One region of the Arthrobacter sp. K4-10C genome, then DNA from elsewhere that is predicted to be linked to it. Evidence: riboswitches for the same ligand, from Rfam matches in the RefSeq annotation. Region 1 holds a riboswitch; the other holds the start of a gene.
What was found. A riboswitch is a leader RNA that binds a small molecule or an ion and turns the genes downstream of it on or off. The one in region 1 is predicted to bind cyclic di-AMP.

Region 1 (7,497 bases):
CGCCGGCCAGCTGCCGGCGGCTCGGCCGCTCACCCAGGAACCCGGCGGCCAGGAGGACGGTCAGCAGCACCTGGGCCTGCAGCACGAGCGACGCCAGTCCTGCCGGCATCCCCAGGGCCATGGACAGATAGAGGAGGCCGAACTGGCCTGCACTCATGAAGAGCCCGACGCCGATGATTGCCTTCCAGCTGACGTCCGGTTTTCTGATGAAGAAGATCCACGGCAAAACCACCAGGACGAAGCGCATGGCCACGAACAGGAGCGGGGGCACATCGGCACCGCCCGGGTGCAGGCCGATGTCAATCGCCACGAAGTTCAGGCCCCACAGCACGGCCACCAGCACTGCAAGCAGGGAGTCTCGGAGGTTCACGCTCCTACTCTGCCAGAGCCGGGGCTAGTGGGCGCGGGGCACCTTGAACCTCGTGATCCTGGCATCCTGCCCGTCCAGCTCCGCCCACGGCTTCTCCGTCTCGAGCACCGTGAGCGCGCTGGTGGGAAACCGGGTGGCTGCGTCCATATAGGCGTCGTGGTCGGAATCGCGGGAAGCCAGGTGCATGGCCAGGTCCTGCACGCCTGGCAGGTGGGAGATCAGCATGAGCGTGGTCACCGTATCCGGGACGTGGTTGATGACCGAGAGCATCCGAAGGGCCGAGGCGGCGTAGAGCCCGTCCTCCAGCTTCGGAGTGGGTGCCTTGTCCCCCAGTTCGGAACACACCCAGGTGCAGGTCTGCCGCGTGCGCAATGCGCTCGAGCAGAGGATGAAGTCCGGGACGATGTTGTGCTTGAGCAGCCAACGCCCGGCCAGCGGCGCTTCCCGGTGCCCGCGTTCCTCCAGCGGCCGCTCATGATCGGGCACGCCGCCCGGCCAGTCGGCCTTGGCATGGCGCATGATCACAAGCCGTCGAAGATGGTGCTCCCTCATGCCCCAAGCTTAACGAACAAGCGCCCGCCCCCAAGGGGCGGGCGCCTGCCAGGCGGTACGGGTCAGATTGAGTACTCCGGAGCGGCCCAGACCACAACTTCGGGGTGCTCGTAGAACCGGTAGCCCTGGCCACGGACGGTGCGGACCGTGTTGGCCAGGCGGCCCAGCTTGGAGCGGAGGCGGCGGATGTGGACGTCGATGGTGCGCTCGTTAGGCACTTCCTCGGCGTTCCGCCACAGGCCTTCGAGCAGTTCGTCGCGGCCCACGGTGCGGGTGCCGTTCTCCACCAGGTAGTTGAGGAGTTCGAATTCCTTGAACGTCAGGTTGAGCGATTCGCCGTCGAGGTGGACCTCGCGGCGGGCAAGGTCAATGAGCACGCCGGACGGGCGCGGTTCCTGGGGCTGCTGCGGGCGCGGCGTCTCGGTGCGCTGGCGGGAGTTCACGGTGGGGTCGCCGAAGGTGGAACGAACGACGTCGAGCGCGGAACCGGGGGTGCCGGCAGGGGCAACCGCAACGGCTGCGTAGCTCTCAGCACCGGTCACCAGGGACTGGGCGTAAGCGCGGATCTCCTGGGCGAGCTTGGCGATGGAGGTGCCTGCCGCCGCGGCAGTTTCCTCGTCAATGCCCATGTACAGGACGAACCCGCGGGCCACGTTGTCGTTTGCTACGGGGCGGACGGCGTTGGGTCCGGCCACCACAGGCGTGGGTGCAGTGACAGGTGCGGAGTCGGCCGCGGGAACGGCGCGGAGCTGCCCGTAGGAGTTGGGGTTGTAGCCCTGCGGCGCGTAGCCCTGGGCGGGAAAGCTGCTTCCGGAAGAAGGCGAGAGCGACGGGCGGGGGCCAAAGCCGGGACGCAGGCCGGAGGGCTGGCCGGCCTTCGCGGCGTTGCGGACAGAGATGTGGACGTATCCGGATGCAACAGACATGGATTGCTTACCTCAATGTGAATGGCCGCCATCGCGGCTCGAATGCTGGGTTTTCCCGCAATGCGAACTGGGGAGGGGCGCCCGACGCTGGGCTGGGGGGCGAATGCCTAAGAACTTCGAAGGGTGGAGAAGGTCAGGCGTGCATTCGACAACAGCGCATGTCGGCAGCAGCTGATGTGCTGGGCCAATATTCTGCGGCTGCAGGTGCTGTTGAGTTCTTGTTCACATTGGAAGTGTGCAGCGTAACAATGGCAACTTGCAAGTAACAATGGACCGGATCGTCCGAATAGTGAGACGAAATGCTCTATTGTGGCGCAGATCACGATTCTGGAAGAAGCGAAAGAATAACGTTCGTTATCCGTTCTGATGTCTAAAAAGGCCCCTTCTGCCGAACGTTATTCGGCAGGCAAGCACTCAGGATTCCTTTCATTCAACTGAGTGCGAAATGCCAAAATCACTCCCCATGCCGTGGGACTGTGTCCAGCGGCGCGCGGAGCGGGACAAGAAAATCTTGCCGACAGGCCGGTGGGACCGGCTTCCTTGCCCGTCCAGCGTCCTGCGCCGGGGATTCACAGCCTGGTCACAGGAACCCCATGGCCAGGCTATATCCAACGATTGGAGAGTTGCCTCACGGCCACTTCGCACTCCATGACCAACAACCTCCCCCAGCAGCAGAAGGTACCGGCGGCCCGGGCTTGTCCATTCTGCAATCAGTGATTGAGGCTCACGGGACGGGTAACGGTAGCATCACGGCCGGGCCGCACCGCGTTTGCCCTGCAGCTGCCAGTGAGACCGTCGTCACTGCAAGCCGACGCGCCGTGGTCGTGATGTCCGTTACCTAAATGTGACTTAAGCGCCCGGTTCCTGTACCGTCGATTAAGTACGGTTCCCGTTCGGGCCGTGTATCCGGATGACGCCAAACTCTGCCACTTCCCGGATTCCGAATTGATCGAAGGCAGAGGCGGGGGACCCACCGTCCCGGGTATTGACTGCCCTTGGGGTTAAGCCAGCACGTGATTTTTCCGTGTGGCCGGATGCCCTCATCCGAACCCGACAGCTAACTCCGCAGGTGTGAGAGGCGATTCACCATGTTCAAATTCCCGGTAAAACCGCGGCCAAAAAACGGCTCCGACAACGACGCCCAGCGTCCCGAAGGCAGTAAGTTCACCCTGGGCCAACGCGCCGCAGTCCTCGTGGCGTCCGGTGCACTGCTTGTGGGAGTAGGCGCCGCAGGCCAGGCAACGGATGGTTTGATTCCTGCCGCATCAACCTCGAACACTGCGACGGCCGAGTCCGATGCGCAGATGAGCATCGAGAAGAGCGAGATCCGGTCCAACCCGGCCGAGTCCCCTGCTCCCGCTGAAATCAACGTTGTTCCACAGGCCGCCGAACCGGCCCCGGCGCCCGCACCGGAGCCAGCCCCCGCCGCGGAACCTGCTCCGGCACCCGAGCCTGCGCCCGCACCCGAGCTGGCCCCCGTCGTCGCGGTCAACGACCCCGCCGGCGCCCAGGCCTACGCCGCAGGGCAGCTCGGTTCCTACGGCTGGGCGCAGGACCAGATGCAGTGCCTGGTGACGCTGTGGACCAAGGAATCCGACTGGACCACCACGGCCACCAACCCCAGCAGCGGCGCATACGGCATCGTGCAGTCCCTGCCCGCCGAGAAGATGGCGAGCGCCGGTGCGGACTACCTCACCAACTACCGCACGCAGATCAACTGGGGCCTGAACTACATCAAGGAGCGCTACCAGTCCCCCTGTGGCGCGCTGAACTTCCACCTGTCCAACAACTGGTACTGAGCAGCCCTGCTGCCGCTGATTCTCCCCGGCCTTCGCGCATCACAGGCGTGAAAGCCGGGGAGTTTTCCTGTTAAGAGTCCCGTCCCGGGATGTACTGCACGGCCCACCTGTTACCGTCCGGGTCTGCGAAGTAGACGAAGTGGCCCCAGTCCTGCACGTCCACGTCGCTGACGTCCACGCCGTTCTCCTTCAAATGGCGATGCGCGGCCTCAATGTCGTTGACAACCAGCTGGAGGTTGGATCCCGTACCCGGAGGGGCGTCCGTAAGCCCTTCTCCGATGCAGATCGAGCAGGCGGAGCCAGGCGGGGTCAGCTGGACGAATCGGATGGAGTCGGTGGGCCGCTGGTCGAAATCGGCGTTGAAGCCCACCTTGTTGACGTAAAAGTCCTTGGCACGGTCCACATCGGACACAGGGACAAACACAAGTTCAAGTTTCCAGTCCATGGGCACAGGCTACGGGCGGGCCGCCGAATGCGGAAGACTCGCCCGGCCGGTTCAGCCTGCGATGCCGTACAGGCGGTCGCCCGCGTCCCCGAGTCCCGGGACAATGTAGGACTTGCTGTTCAGCTTCTCGTCGATGGAGGCCAGGACGATGGTCACGTTAGCGTCCGAGAGTTCCTCCTCCAGCTTGGCAAGGCCTTCGGGTGCGGCCAACAGGCAGATGCACGTGACGTCCGAGGCGCCGCGCTTGAACAGGAACTTGATGGCTTCCCGCAGGGTTCCGCCAGTGGCTAGCATCGGGTCCAGGACGAAGATCTGCCGGTCGGTGAGATCCTCCGGGAGACGTTCGGCATAGGTGATGATGTCCAGGGTTTCCTCGTCCCGGGCCATGCCCAGGAATCCCACTTCGGCGGTGGGGACCAGCTTGGTCATGCCCTCGAGCATTCCCAGGCCGGCGCGAAGGATGGGGACAACCAGGGGGGTGGGTTTGGTGAACGCGGTACCCACGGTGGTGCTGACCGGAGTCTCGATGGTGACGGGTTCGGTGCGGACCTCGCGGGTTGCCTCGTAGGCCAGGAGGGTCACCAGTTCTTCGGTCAGCTGCCGGAACACCGGAGACGGGGTGTTCTTGTCCCGCAGGACGGTGAGCTTATGGGCGACGAGCGGGTGGTCCACAACGAGAGTTCGCATTCGTCAAAACTATCACCCGGCGTTATCGGTCCCGCGCCCGCCGTGGCCGTCGTGATGCATGGCCTCGGCCACCACGTCGCGCACCACGGGATGCTCGAAATCTGGTGCCGGTCCGGCGTGTTCCTTCCGCCTGGTCAGATGGAACAGCCGGTGGGCAAGGATCACCATCGCCACCCAGGCCAGGCCCAGCAGCCAGCCGGCCATCACATCCGTCAGCCAGTGGTGCCCCAGGAACACCCGGCTCAAGCCCATGGCGATGATAAAGATCACGCCCGCCGTGATGGCCGTGATGCGTACCCAAAGTTTGTAGAACTGGAGGCACAGGATATACAGCAGCACACCGATCACCACCGTGGTGTTCAGGGTGTGGCCGCTGGGGAAGGACGGCGAGGTTTCATAGGGCGGCACTGCCTCCGAATGGTCGGGGCGGGACCGGCCGACCAACCGCTTGCTCAGCGTGGTGGCCGTGGTGGACACGGCGGCGGCGCCGCCAACCAGGATGACGGGCCGCCACGACCTGCTCAGGAACGTCAGCCACGCGGTCAGGATACTCGCGAGGATGGGCATCCCGATTCCGCCGCCAATGTTGGTGAAGCCGGTGACGAAGGCGTCCGTTTCCGGGTTCCGCAAGGACTGGAAATAATCGAGGGCGGGAATGTCCAGGCTTGCCAAGCCTTCCTCATCCACCACGTCCGAATACACTTCGGCGCCCAGCAGTGCCATGGCGAGCACCAGGGCGCCGCCGATGATCATGGTCAGCCAGAGGGCGGCATAGGGTTTGAACCACTTGTCCACGCGGTCTCGGACGGTGCTCATTCTGCCTCCCAGCAAGTTGCGTCACGGGCCCTGGGTATCCTTCGAAACTATCATTGAGCCATGGTCTCCGCTGGGAAACACGACACGTGGATGGGTCTCGCCCTCGCAGAGGCCCGCCGCGCCCTGGACACCGCGGACGTGCCGATTGGCGCCGTGGTGCTGGGGCCCGACGGCGCCGTGCTGGGTTCCGGGCGCAACCAGCGGGAGGAGCTTGGCGACCCCACAGCCCACGCGGAGGTGGTGGCCATCCGACGGGCTGCGGAGCGGTTGCGGGAACTTGCGGCGCTCGAGGGCGGGACGGCCGACGGCTGGCGGCTGTCCGACTGCACGCTGGTGGTCACCCTGGAACCGTGCGCCATGTGCGCGGGCGCAATCGTCCTGGCCCGGATTCCGCGCGTGGTCTTCGGCGCCTGGGATGAGAAGGCCGGCGCCGCGGGTTCCGTGTTCGATGTCCTCCGCGAGCGCCGGCTGAACCATTGGGTGGAGGTCTACCCCGGTGTGCGGGAAGCGGAGTGCGGGGCACTGCTCCGCGACTTCTTCGCGGGGCACCGGAGCCGTTTATAGCGGGACGTTCCCTAGGTGGGCTCCATTTCCCGATTCGCCAACGCGTCCAGCACGGTGCCGGCCGTCTGGTCCCAACCCGGTAGGCGGTCCCGGGCCGCCAGTGCGGCTGCACGCCATTCGTTTCTGGTTTCCGGATCCTCCAGCCAGCGACGCAGTACGCCGGCGAGCCTGGCGGGATTTTCCTGGTCCCCGGGCGCAAGCGGCACCGCCGTCCCGGGAAGCCGGGCGCCGCCGTCGTCCTTAACAAGTTGCGCCAGCCCCAGCGCTTCCACAGCCCCTGTCCCCTGGCGTACCACTACCGGGATGCCCCGGGCCAGCGACTCCGTGACCACCATGCCGAATGCCTCGACGCGGGATACCAGCAGGCTCAGGTCGGCGGCGTCCCACTCACGATCCAGAGCGCTCCCGAGAAGTTCGCCCGTAAGGCGGATCCGGCTGTCCAGCCCGTGGGCGGCAACGGAGGCGCGCACGTTTGCCGCATAGTCCGGGTCCGCCTGGTCCGATCCCACCAGGGCGGCCGACCACTCCAGGTCCTTGACCAGTGTCAGGGCTTCCACCGTGAGCAGCTGGTCCTTGTTGGGCAGGTGCGCCGCCATGACAATGAGGCGGGGCGGCCGGGATCCGGACGCCACCGGCGCCGAATCGACGCCGGGAAGTGCCACGTGGATGCGGGACATCCCGTGCCGCGCCTGCAGGGTTGCCGCCGTGCTGGTGCTGGTGGAGATGATGCCGGCAGCTGCCCGCATGGCCCGGGCTTCACGATCAAGTGGCCGGGGATCCTCCGTTTTATCAACCGTCATATGCGCCAGCACCCAGGCTTTGCGCCCCGCCTTGGCCGCGTACTCCAGCTCGTCGGGGGCACCTACGGCTACCAGGCCGTCCACGATGACCAGGGCCGGCTTCCGCTCCGCCTCCTGTTCCCAGGCTCCCAGAAGGCTTCCGAACCGGCGTCGGTCTTTTGCTGAGGCTTCCGGCCAGGACCCTTCAACGGGCACCACCTCAACATCGGCCCCGAGGTCCGTCATCCCGCGGACCAGCCGGGCGTTGTACGCGTTGCCGCCGGAGTGATGGCGGATGTTTGCGGGAACCAGCAGGCGGATGGGGAGCATGGATCTAGCCGGCCAGGTCCAGGGAGTAGGTGGCCCAGGCGTCCGGATTTTCGCGCAGGGTGACGTCGATGCCGTCAAGGTGACGGCCGTCGTCGTGGTCCTTGATCTTGTCTGCAACCGCGTGCGCGATGTACTGGGCAAGCGCTTCGGTGGTACTGAGCTTGCCTGCGAAGTCGGCGTGCTCGTCCAGGTTGCGGTAGTTCAACCCCGCCAGGACGTCCTCGATCAC
Region 2 (7,497 bases), on a different contig from region 1:
TGCCCTGCGTAAGGTTGCCGACGAGCTGGACGTTTAGGCACCGATGAGTCCGGAAGCTGAACAGCCGGAGACGCAGGTGCAGGACCCGAGGGGTGCCCCACCGGCTCAGGCAGCAGGGACCTCCCCGGTCCCTGCCGCAGCCAAGAACACGGCCAAGCGCCGGGCAGGGGTGCCGGTGTGGCGTACGGGAAAGCCGGACGCCTTCCTGGCCGCCGCCGTCGAAACGGCCCGCACCGCGCTGGAGGGCATCACCGCGCCCTCGGACATCGGGCGGCACCTCGCAGCCAAGAGCGAGGGCGACCGCCTGGTCACGCACCTGTTCGAATCGAAGCTTGCCGGCTACATGGGCTGGCAGTGGTATGCGGTGGTGACTCGCAACTCCCGTTCAAAGGTGGTCACCGTCAGCGAACTGGGTTTGCTGCCTTCCGAGGATTCAATCCTTGCCCCGGAGTGGGTGCCCTGGGCTGAGCGGGTCCGGCCGGAGGACGAGCAGCAGCAGGACGAAGCTGCGGAATCTCAAGGCCCGGAATCTCAAGGCCCGGAGCCGGAAGCAACCGAGTGGACTGCGGGCGGGGAATCGGAAGGTACCCCGGCCGCAGCCAGGGATATTGCGGAACCCGATGCTGACGCAGGTATGGCAGGCTCCGACGCCGCCGACGCGGACTACACCGAAGCCGGTCCCGCCGCACCGGCCTCAGCCAGGGACGCCGGAAGAGACTAAGTACACACTTCCCCAACGTGGGACACACGAACGGCGCCGCCCAGGGAAACCCGGGCGGCGCCGTCGTACCTGGCAGAGCGCTACTTGCGCAGCTCGCCCACCACGTAATCGATGCTGGCCAGCAGCGCGGAGACGTCTGCGGGCTCGATGGCCACAAACGTGGCAATGCGGAGCTGGTTGCGGCCAAGCTTCCGGTAGGGCTCGGTGTCCACGATGCCGTTGGCCCGCAAGACCTTGGCGACGACGGCGGCGTCCACCGATTCGTCGAAGTCGATGGTGGCGATCACGTTGGAACGCTCATCCGGGTTGGCAACAAAGGGGGCGGCGAACTCGGCGGACTCGGCCCAGTTGTAGATGCGGCCTGCCGAGTCTGCCGTCCTGGCTGCCGCAAAATCCAGCCCGCCGTTCGAGTTCAGCCACTGCACCTGGGCGTCCAGGGTCACCAGCGTGGACAGGGAGGGGGTGTTGTACGTCTGGTTCAGCCGCGAGTTATCGATGGCGGTCTGCAGGTCCAGGAAGTCGGGAATCCAGCGGTCGCTTGCCTTGATCCGTGCGGCGCGTTCCAGTGCAGCGGGGGAAAACAGGCCAAGCCACAGGCCGCCGTCGGAGGCGAAGTTCTTCTGCGGGGCAAAGTAGTAGACATCGCTCTGGGCCACATCCACATCCAGGCCGCCGGCCGCCGAGGTGGCGTCCACCAGCACCAGTGCGCCCTCGTCTGCACCCGCCACCCGCTTGACCGGAGCGGACACGCCCGTGGACGTTTCGTTCTGGGGCCAGGCGTACACGTCGACGCCGGTTTCTGCCTCAGCGGCCGGGCGGGTGCCGGGCTCGGACTTGATGATCGACGAAGCGTCCAGGAAGGGTGCCTTGTTGGTGGCTGCCGCAAACTTGGAGCCGAACTCGCCGAAGGACAAATGCTGGGCTTTTTTCTCCACCAGGCCGAAGCTGGCAACGTCCCAGAATGCCGTGGAACCGCCCACGCCCAGGACAACCTCGTACCCTTCCGGGGCGCGGAAGAACTGGCTCAGGCCCTCCCGGACAGAGCCAACGAGGTTCTTGACCGGGGCCTGGCGGTGGGAAGTGCCGAGGATGTCCTTCGATGCGGCGGACAGCGCATCAATCTGCTCCTGGCGGACCTTGGAAGGTCCGGCGCCGAACCGCCCGTCCTTGGGGAGGAGATCGGCAGGAATAGTGATGCTGGGTTCGCTCACAGGGGCTCCAATTTCGGCGTGGACGCAGCTTTGGTCCGGGCGGGTGGATGGTCAAAGGCACGCAGTCGGCAATGACTGCATCGAAGGCCTTTCCCATTCTGCCTGAACAGCTGTTTCGGCGGGAACCGGGACCGTCATAGTCCGACCACTGAGACGCACTCCGGGGGCGCTTCCAACTATTCGGACTAAGTCAAAATAGGCTAAGCTAGCCAACGGACTACGTCGCGGTGAACAGCGATACGGTGGGACAACGCAAGGTACTGCGCTCGAGGAGCTGAGCTGGATGACGGATCTGATCGACACTACGGAGATGTACCTTCGGACCATTCTGGAACTGGAAGAAGAGAACATCGTTGCCCTGCGGGCCCGTATTGCAGAACGCCTGCGCCACTCGGGTCCCACGGTTTCCCAGACCATTGGCCGGATGGAGCGCGACGGGCTGGTTGTGGTGTCCGGCGACCGCCACCTAGAGCTCACCGAGATTGGACGCAAGCGCGCCACCGAAGTCATGCGCAAGCACCGCCTTGCCGAGCGGCTCCTGGCGGACGTCATTGGGCTTGACTGGGCCTACGTCCACGACGAAGCCTGCCGGTGGGAGCACGTCATGAGCGAGCGGGTGGAACGGCGTATCTACGAACTGCTGGACCATCCCACCGAGTCGCCATACGGAAACCCGATTCCTGGCCTCGCCGCACTGGGTGGACAACCGCGCCTGGCCGCAACGGATTCGGCCATGAGCCTCCTCGAAGCGATGAAGTCCTACAAACCCGCTTCCGCGGTGACGGTGAGCAGGCTGGCCGAGCCCATCCAGGTGGAGCCTGAGCTCCTGGCCCAGCTCGACGAGGGAGGCATCCGCCCCGGCGCCGCGCTCTCGCTGGAACGGGTGGGGGACTACATCTCGGTCCGGGTGCCCGGTATCGAAGGGGCCCTTGAGCTTCCGCCGGAGGTCGCCGCGCACGTCTTTGTGTCCGTCCGCTAAACTGCGGCGCTACCCCACGTGACGCTAATTACGCAAGATAACGGAATTGTTACTTTGGGGATTAAGCCCCTATAGTTGAACCAAGCGTTGATACATAAGCGTTACCTGATCCGGAGCCGAGCTCTGCCAGCGGATCAGGAGCACGAGTCATAACTGGCAGAGGCGGGGGAACCACAAGCGGCAGCGGGGGACTGCCTTGGGGTGAAGTCCGTCAGCAGCAAGCCTCTTCCAGCGAAGGAATCCCTCGGGGATATCTCTGTGCCGAAAGCTTGCTTACGGCGGACCGGGTCTTTGAACTCTCTGACCCGAATCCGACAGCTAACTTCGCAGGCTTTCCAGAGAGGAATCCTTCTTGTCCATGCAGACCTCCAGGGGGCGCCGCCGCGCGGCGGGCCCCGCTTCGGCACCGCGTGTCGTCGAAGTCATCCACACGGAGCGCCCCCGCGATCTCCACCGTGATGCGCGCCGCCGTCGGGGTCCGTTCCGGCAGGTCACGGAGTTCGCCTCAGCCAGCGGCATTGGCCAAAAAGCCGGCATTGCACTCGCCGCCACCGGCCTGGTACTCACGGTGACAGTTCCGGCCACCAGCCCCGTCATGGCCACCGATGGCTCCGGCATAGCGCCCGTTGCAGCTTCGGCAACAGCCCCGCAGCCCGCAATTTCGGCTGAGGCCGGAGCGCAGATCGACTTCAGCCGCTCGGCCGTCGTGACGCAGGCCGATCCGGACGGCAAGCTCAAGCAGCTCCTGAGTGCCCAGTCCGCCGGCGCCGTCTCCCGCGCAGCATCCGCGGGAAGCCTGGGTGCCCCGCTGGCCACCCTGGTCACCGCATCACCCTTTGGCTACCGCGTCAGCCCGATCACGGGCGGATCCGGCGACTTCCACCGCGGGCAGGACTACGTTGCCCAGTGCGGCACCTCAGTGCTCGCCGCCGCCACGGGTACCGTGACCTTTGTCGGCTGGCACCAGTATGGTGGCGGGAACCGCGTGGTGATTGACCACGGAAACGGCCTGGAGACCACCTACAACCACCTGTCGTCCTTCAATGTGACAGAGGGCCAGACGGTCTCCCGCGGCGACGTTGTGGCGCTCAGCGGAACCACCGGCGCCTCCACTGGCTGCCACCTGCACTTTGAAGTGCAGGTCAACGGCGAAGTTGTCGATCCTACCGGCTGGCTGTAGTCAAATGATGGTCCACTCTCAAATCGCTGTGACCAGCCGTGACCTGAATGTGACATTCAAGCTAAACTGCTGTACCGTCTAACTCGCGTCAACTTTTCCGAAGTTGACGCTCTTGTGCGGATTGCCTAACTCTGCCACCGCTCAAGGTCCGTTCGCATTTCATCGTCTGGCAGGGGCGGGGGAACCAATTTTGGCCTTCTTCATGAAGGCCTTGGGGTTAAGTCGCAAAGCTTCCTGGAAGCGGCGCGGCCGGGTGACTCCCATCCGAATCCGACAGCTCACCTCGCAGGCATTGGGAGAGGCTACCTTCGTGTCATCACGCCATAATTCTGCGCGCCACCGTGCGCAACCGGTTCGTACCAACCCTCTGGACGCAGTGTCCAAGGCTGTGAGTGCCAACGCCGGGACAGTTGGTCGCCAGGCTGCAGTGGTTGCAGCTGCTTCCGGACTTGTCCTCGCTATGGGCCTGCCGGCCGGCGCTGCGGACACCACCGCTGGTGTCTCGGCTTCCACCGAGTCCGGTTCTGCGCAGACTGCCCTTGCCGTCACCGCAGCACCCACCGCCACCGTTTCCTTCGAGCGCCCGGTTGTCACCACCGTTGCCGCTCCCGTCGTCCAGCGGGTGACGGTCCAGTCCACCTCCGAAGACGATGAGCCGGCCACCGCCTCCACGGCAGCGGAAAAGGTTGTGGCCACCGCCGCTTCAGCGGCAACTTCCGGTCTCGCCGCCATCGCCTACACCGGCATTGGCAGCCCGTACGTCTGGGGCGGCACCAGCCCCACCACCGGCTGGGACTGCTCCGGTTTCACGCAGTGGGTCTACGCCCAGGCCGGCATCAGCATCCCCCGCGTGAACGCGTGGACCGCCATGACCCCCACTTCCACCCCCCAGCCGGGTGACCTGGTCATGCAGAACGGTGGTGCGCACGTCGGCATCTACGTCGGCAACGGCATGATGATCAGCGCCCTCAACCCCTCCCAGGGCACGCTGCTGCACTCTGTGGCCGCCACCGGAACCTCCTCCTTCTACACCCTCGCAGGCAAATAGTTCTTGGGGCTTCGGCCCCAGGAACTATTTCTTTGCCCCCACTTTTCGCCAATTCGCCAATCCCCGTTCGGGACGCGCCGGCATACCCCCAAGATGCCGGCGCGTCCAAAACTCTCGGGCCGCCCACAGGCCCCGAGGACATCGAAAGAGAGAACTGATGACTACTCGTGCTACCGCACGGCACCGTGCCGAGGTCACCAAAACCAGCTCAATCGCCATCATCGCCAAGGCTGTGGGCGACAACGCCGGCGGCGTAGGCCGCCAGGCGGCCGTGATCGCCGCCGCCTCCGGCCTGGTCCTGACCAGCGGCATCGCCGCCAATGCTGCTGACGCCAACATCCAGCGCGACTCCGCTCCGGCGTCGGCCCTGGAAGTTGAATCGGCGATCGAGGCCCCGATCTCCGCGGCGTCCACCATCTCCATCGCCTACGAAAAGCCTGCCGTCACCACCACGCCGGCTCCCGTTGTCGAGGAAGAGCCCGCGGTCGAGGTCCAGGAAGCCGCACCGGCTCCCGCAGCCAAGACCGCCGCAGCTCCGAAGGTCACCTCCACGGTTTCGACTGCCGCCGCCCCGGCGGCACCCGCTGCTTCCGCCAGCGGCAAGGGTGCAGCCATCCTGTCCGCCGCGTACGCCCAGCTGGGTGTCATGCAGGACTGCACCATGCTGGTCACCAACTCCCTGGCCGCCGTTGGCATCAACTTCCACGACTGGCCTGCAGGCTACCTGTCCCTGGGCCGCACCGTGAGCGCCGCCGAGGCCCAGCCCGGCGACCTGATCTACTACGCCGACGGCGGTGCGGGCATGGCCCACATTGCTGTCTACGCCGGCAACGGCCAGGCAGTACACGGCGGCTACAACGGCAACCAGACTGTTGTCTTCAGCGCGAACGTCGGTTCCGGCCCGGTCTTCATCCGCGTCAGCTAGCCACCAGCATCATCGGCAGGGTTCCCGGCCGGTCGCGATGCAGTAAGGACCCCTGCCCACAAGGCAGGGGTCCTCGCTCTTTAAGGGCTCAGGTCTTAACATCTCGGTCCGTTCCACGGGGCTGTGGGGACCCCGCCCTCGGGCAGCCCGCGTGGGCTGCAGCAGGAGATCCCTGCTGTGCGCAGCAGAGGCTAATGGCCGGGCGATTAGCTGATCGTGCACTTCTTTGTTTACTCTTGTGGTGTCGATCCATAGCCCGGACATGCCGAGGGCAGCCGGCCCTCGTGCCCCTGACGGGTGCGGCCGTGAAGAGGTACGTGCATGCGCACTCTCGTTCTGAATGCTGGATATGAACCGCTGGCGGTTGTGACTTTCCGCCGGGCGCTGGTGCTTGTGCTGACGGGCAAGGCGAGCGTGGTGGCCGAAGGGGACGATCCTGTCGTGGGGCCGCAGGAGATACTGGGCCGCCCCTCGGTGATCCTCCTGAACCGCTACATCCGCCCCCGGTACAACAAGGCCACGGCTGTCAGCCGACGGGGTGTGCTGAGGCGCGACGGGCACAAGTGCGCATATTGCGGCAAGGCCGCGCACACGATCGACCACGTGCACCCAAAATCACGTGGCGGAGCGGACTCCTGGGAAAACCTGGTGGCAGCCTGCCTCCGCTGCAACAACGCCAAGGGTGACCACACTCCTGCGGAAATGGGCTGGAAGCTGCGGTTCGTGCCGGAACCTCCGCACGGCACCATCTGGCAGATCAAGGAGCTGGAGAAGCCCACCCCCGCGTGGGATCCCTTCCTGCTGCCCGAGCGCGCTGCCTGACCCGCGGTTCGCCGCTGTTGGGCCGCCAGGGCAATGCGGGTGGCTAGGCTGGAACAGTGGAAGTTCAACCTCCGATTTTCGATGCCCTGATCCTCGCCGGGGGCAGGTCCTCACGGCTGGGCGGCGTGCCGAAGCAGCACCTGGTCTTTCACGGTGCCACCCTGCTGCAGCGCTCCCTGGATGCCGCCTCCGGTGCCCGGCGGGTGGCGGTGGTGGGCCCTGACCCGGGACCCCTGCCAAAGGGTGTGCTGTCCTGCCGCGAGGAGCCCGCGTTCGCAGGTCCCGCCGCAGCCATCGCCGCGGGGTTGGCCGTCCTGGCTCGGGATGTGGAGGGGGCGGAGTACACGCTGGTGCTCGCATGTGACATGCCGCTGGTGGCGGACGCCGTCGCCAGGCTCTTCCCGGTGCTGGCGGCGAAGCAGGCCTCGGGGCAGGACGGCCAGCCCGATGCGGTCATGGCCAATACTGACGACGGTACAGCCCGCGGCAGGGCCCAGCCGTTGGCGGCGTTTTATCGCACAGACGGGTTAACAAAAGCCGTACAGGACCTTGCCGCAACGGGAGCGTTAATCAACGGCTCTGTCCGGTCGCTCCTTGCTAGTCTGGACGTG

Region 2: another riboswitch for cyclic di-AMP. It lies ahead of AC5RUU_RS17330 (C40 family peptidase); the one in region 1 lies ahead of AC5RUU_RS07415 (aggregation-promoting factor C-terminal-like domain-containing protein).

What each region holds. Positions count from the first base shown of each region.
Region 1 is NZ_JBNHFI010000004.1:258,403-265,899, reverse strand. Features, by position in the region: gene AC5RUU_RS07430 (EamA family transporter) at 1-370, opposite strand, end outside; gene AC5RUU_RS07425 (SixA phosphatase family protein) at 395-922, opposite strand; gene AC5RUU_RS07420 (winged helix-turn-helix domain-containing protein) at 985-1,848, opposite strand; cyclic di-AMP (ydaO/yuaA leader) riboswitch at 2,777-2,931, shown strand; gene AC5RUU_RS07415 (aggregation-promoting factor C-terminal-like domain-containing protein) at 2,937-3,647, shown strand; gene AC5RUU_RS07410 (glyoxalase superfamily protein) at 3,718-4,092, opposite strand; gene upp (uracil phosphoribosyltransferase) at 4,144-4,779, opposite strand; gene AC5RUU_RS07400 (phosphatase PAP2 family protein) at 4,792-5,595, opposite strand; gene AC5RUU_RS07395 (nucleoside deaminase) at 5,656-6,159, shown strand; gene AC5RUU_RS07390 (glycosyltransferase family 4 protein) at 6,171-7,268, opposite strand; gene AC5RUU_RS07385 (6-pyruvoyl trahydropterin synthase family protein) at 7,273-7,497, opposite strand, start outside.
Region 2 is NZ_JBNHFI010000013.1:24,869-32,365, forward strand. Features, by position in the region: gene AC5RUU_RS17305 (cold-shock protein) at 1-37, shown strand, start outside; gene AC5RUU_RS17310 (DUF3027 domain-containing protein) at 44-721, shown strand; gene serC (phosphoserine transaminase) at 802-1,932, opposite strand; gene AC5RUU_RS17320 (iron-dependent transcriptional repressor DtxR) at 2,216-2,911, shown strand; cyclic di-AMP (ydaO/yuaA leader) riboswitch at 3,041-3,259, shown strand; gene AC5RUU_RS17325 (M23 family metallopeptidase) at 3,270-4,091, shown strand; cyclic di-AMP (ydaO/yuaA leader) riboswitch at 4,220-4,397, shown strand; gene AC5RUU_RS17330 (C40 family peptidase) at 4,468-5,139, shown strand; gene AC5RUU_RS17335 (NlpC/P60 family protein) at 5,297-6,064, shown strand; gene AC5RUU_RS17340 (HNH endonuclease) at 6,386-6,886, shown strand; gene mobA (molybdenum cofactor guanylyltransferase) at 6,943-7,497, shown strand, end outside.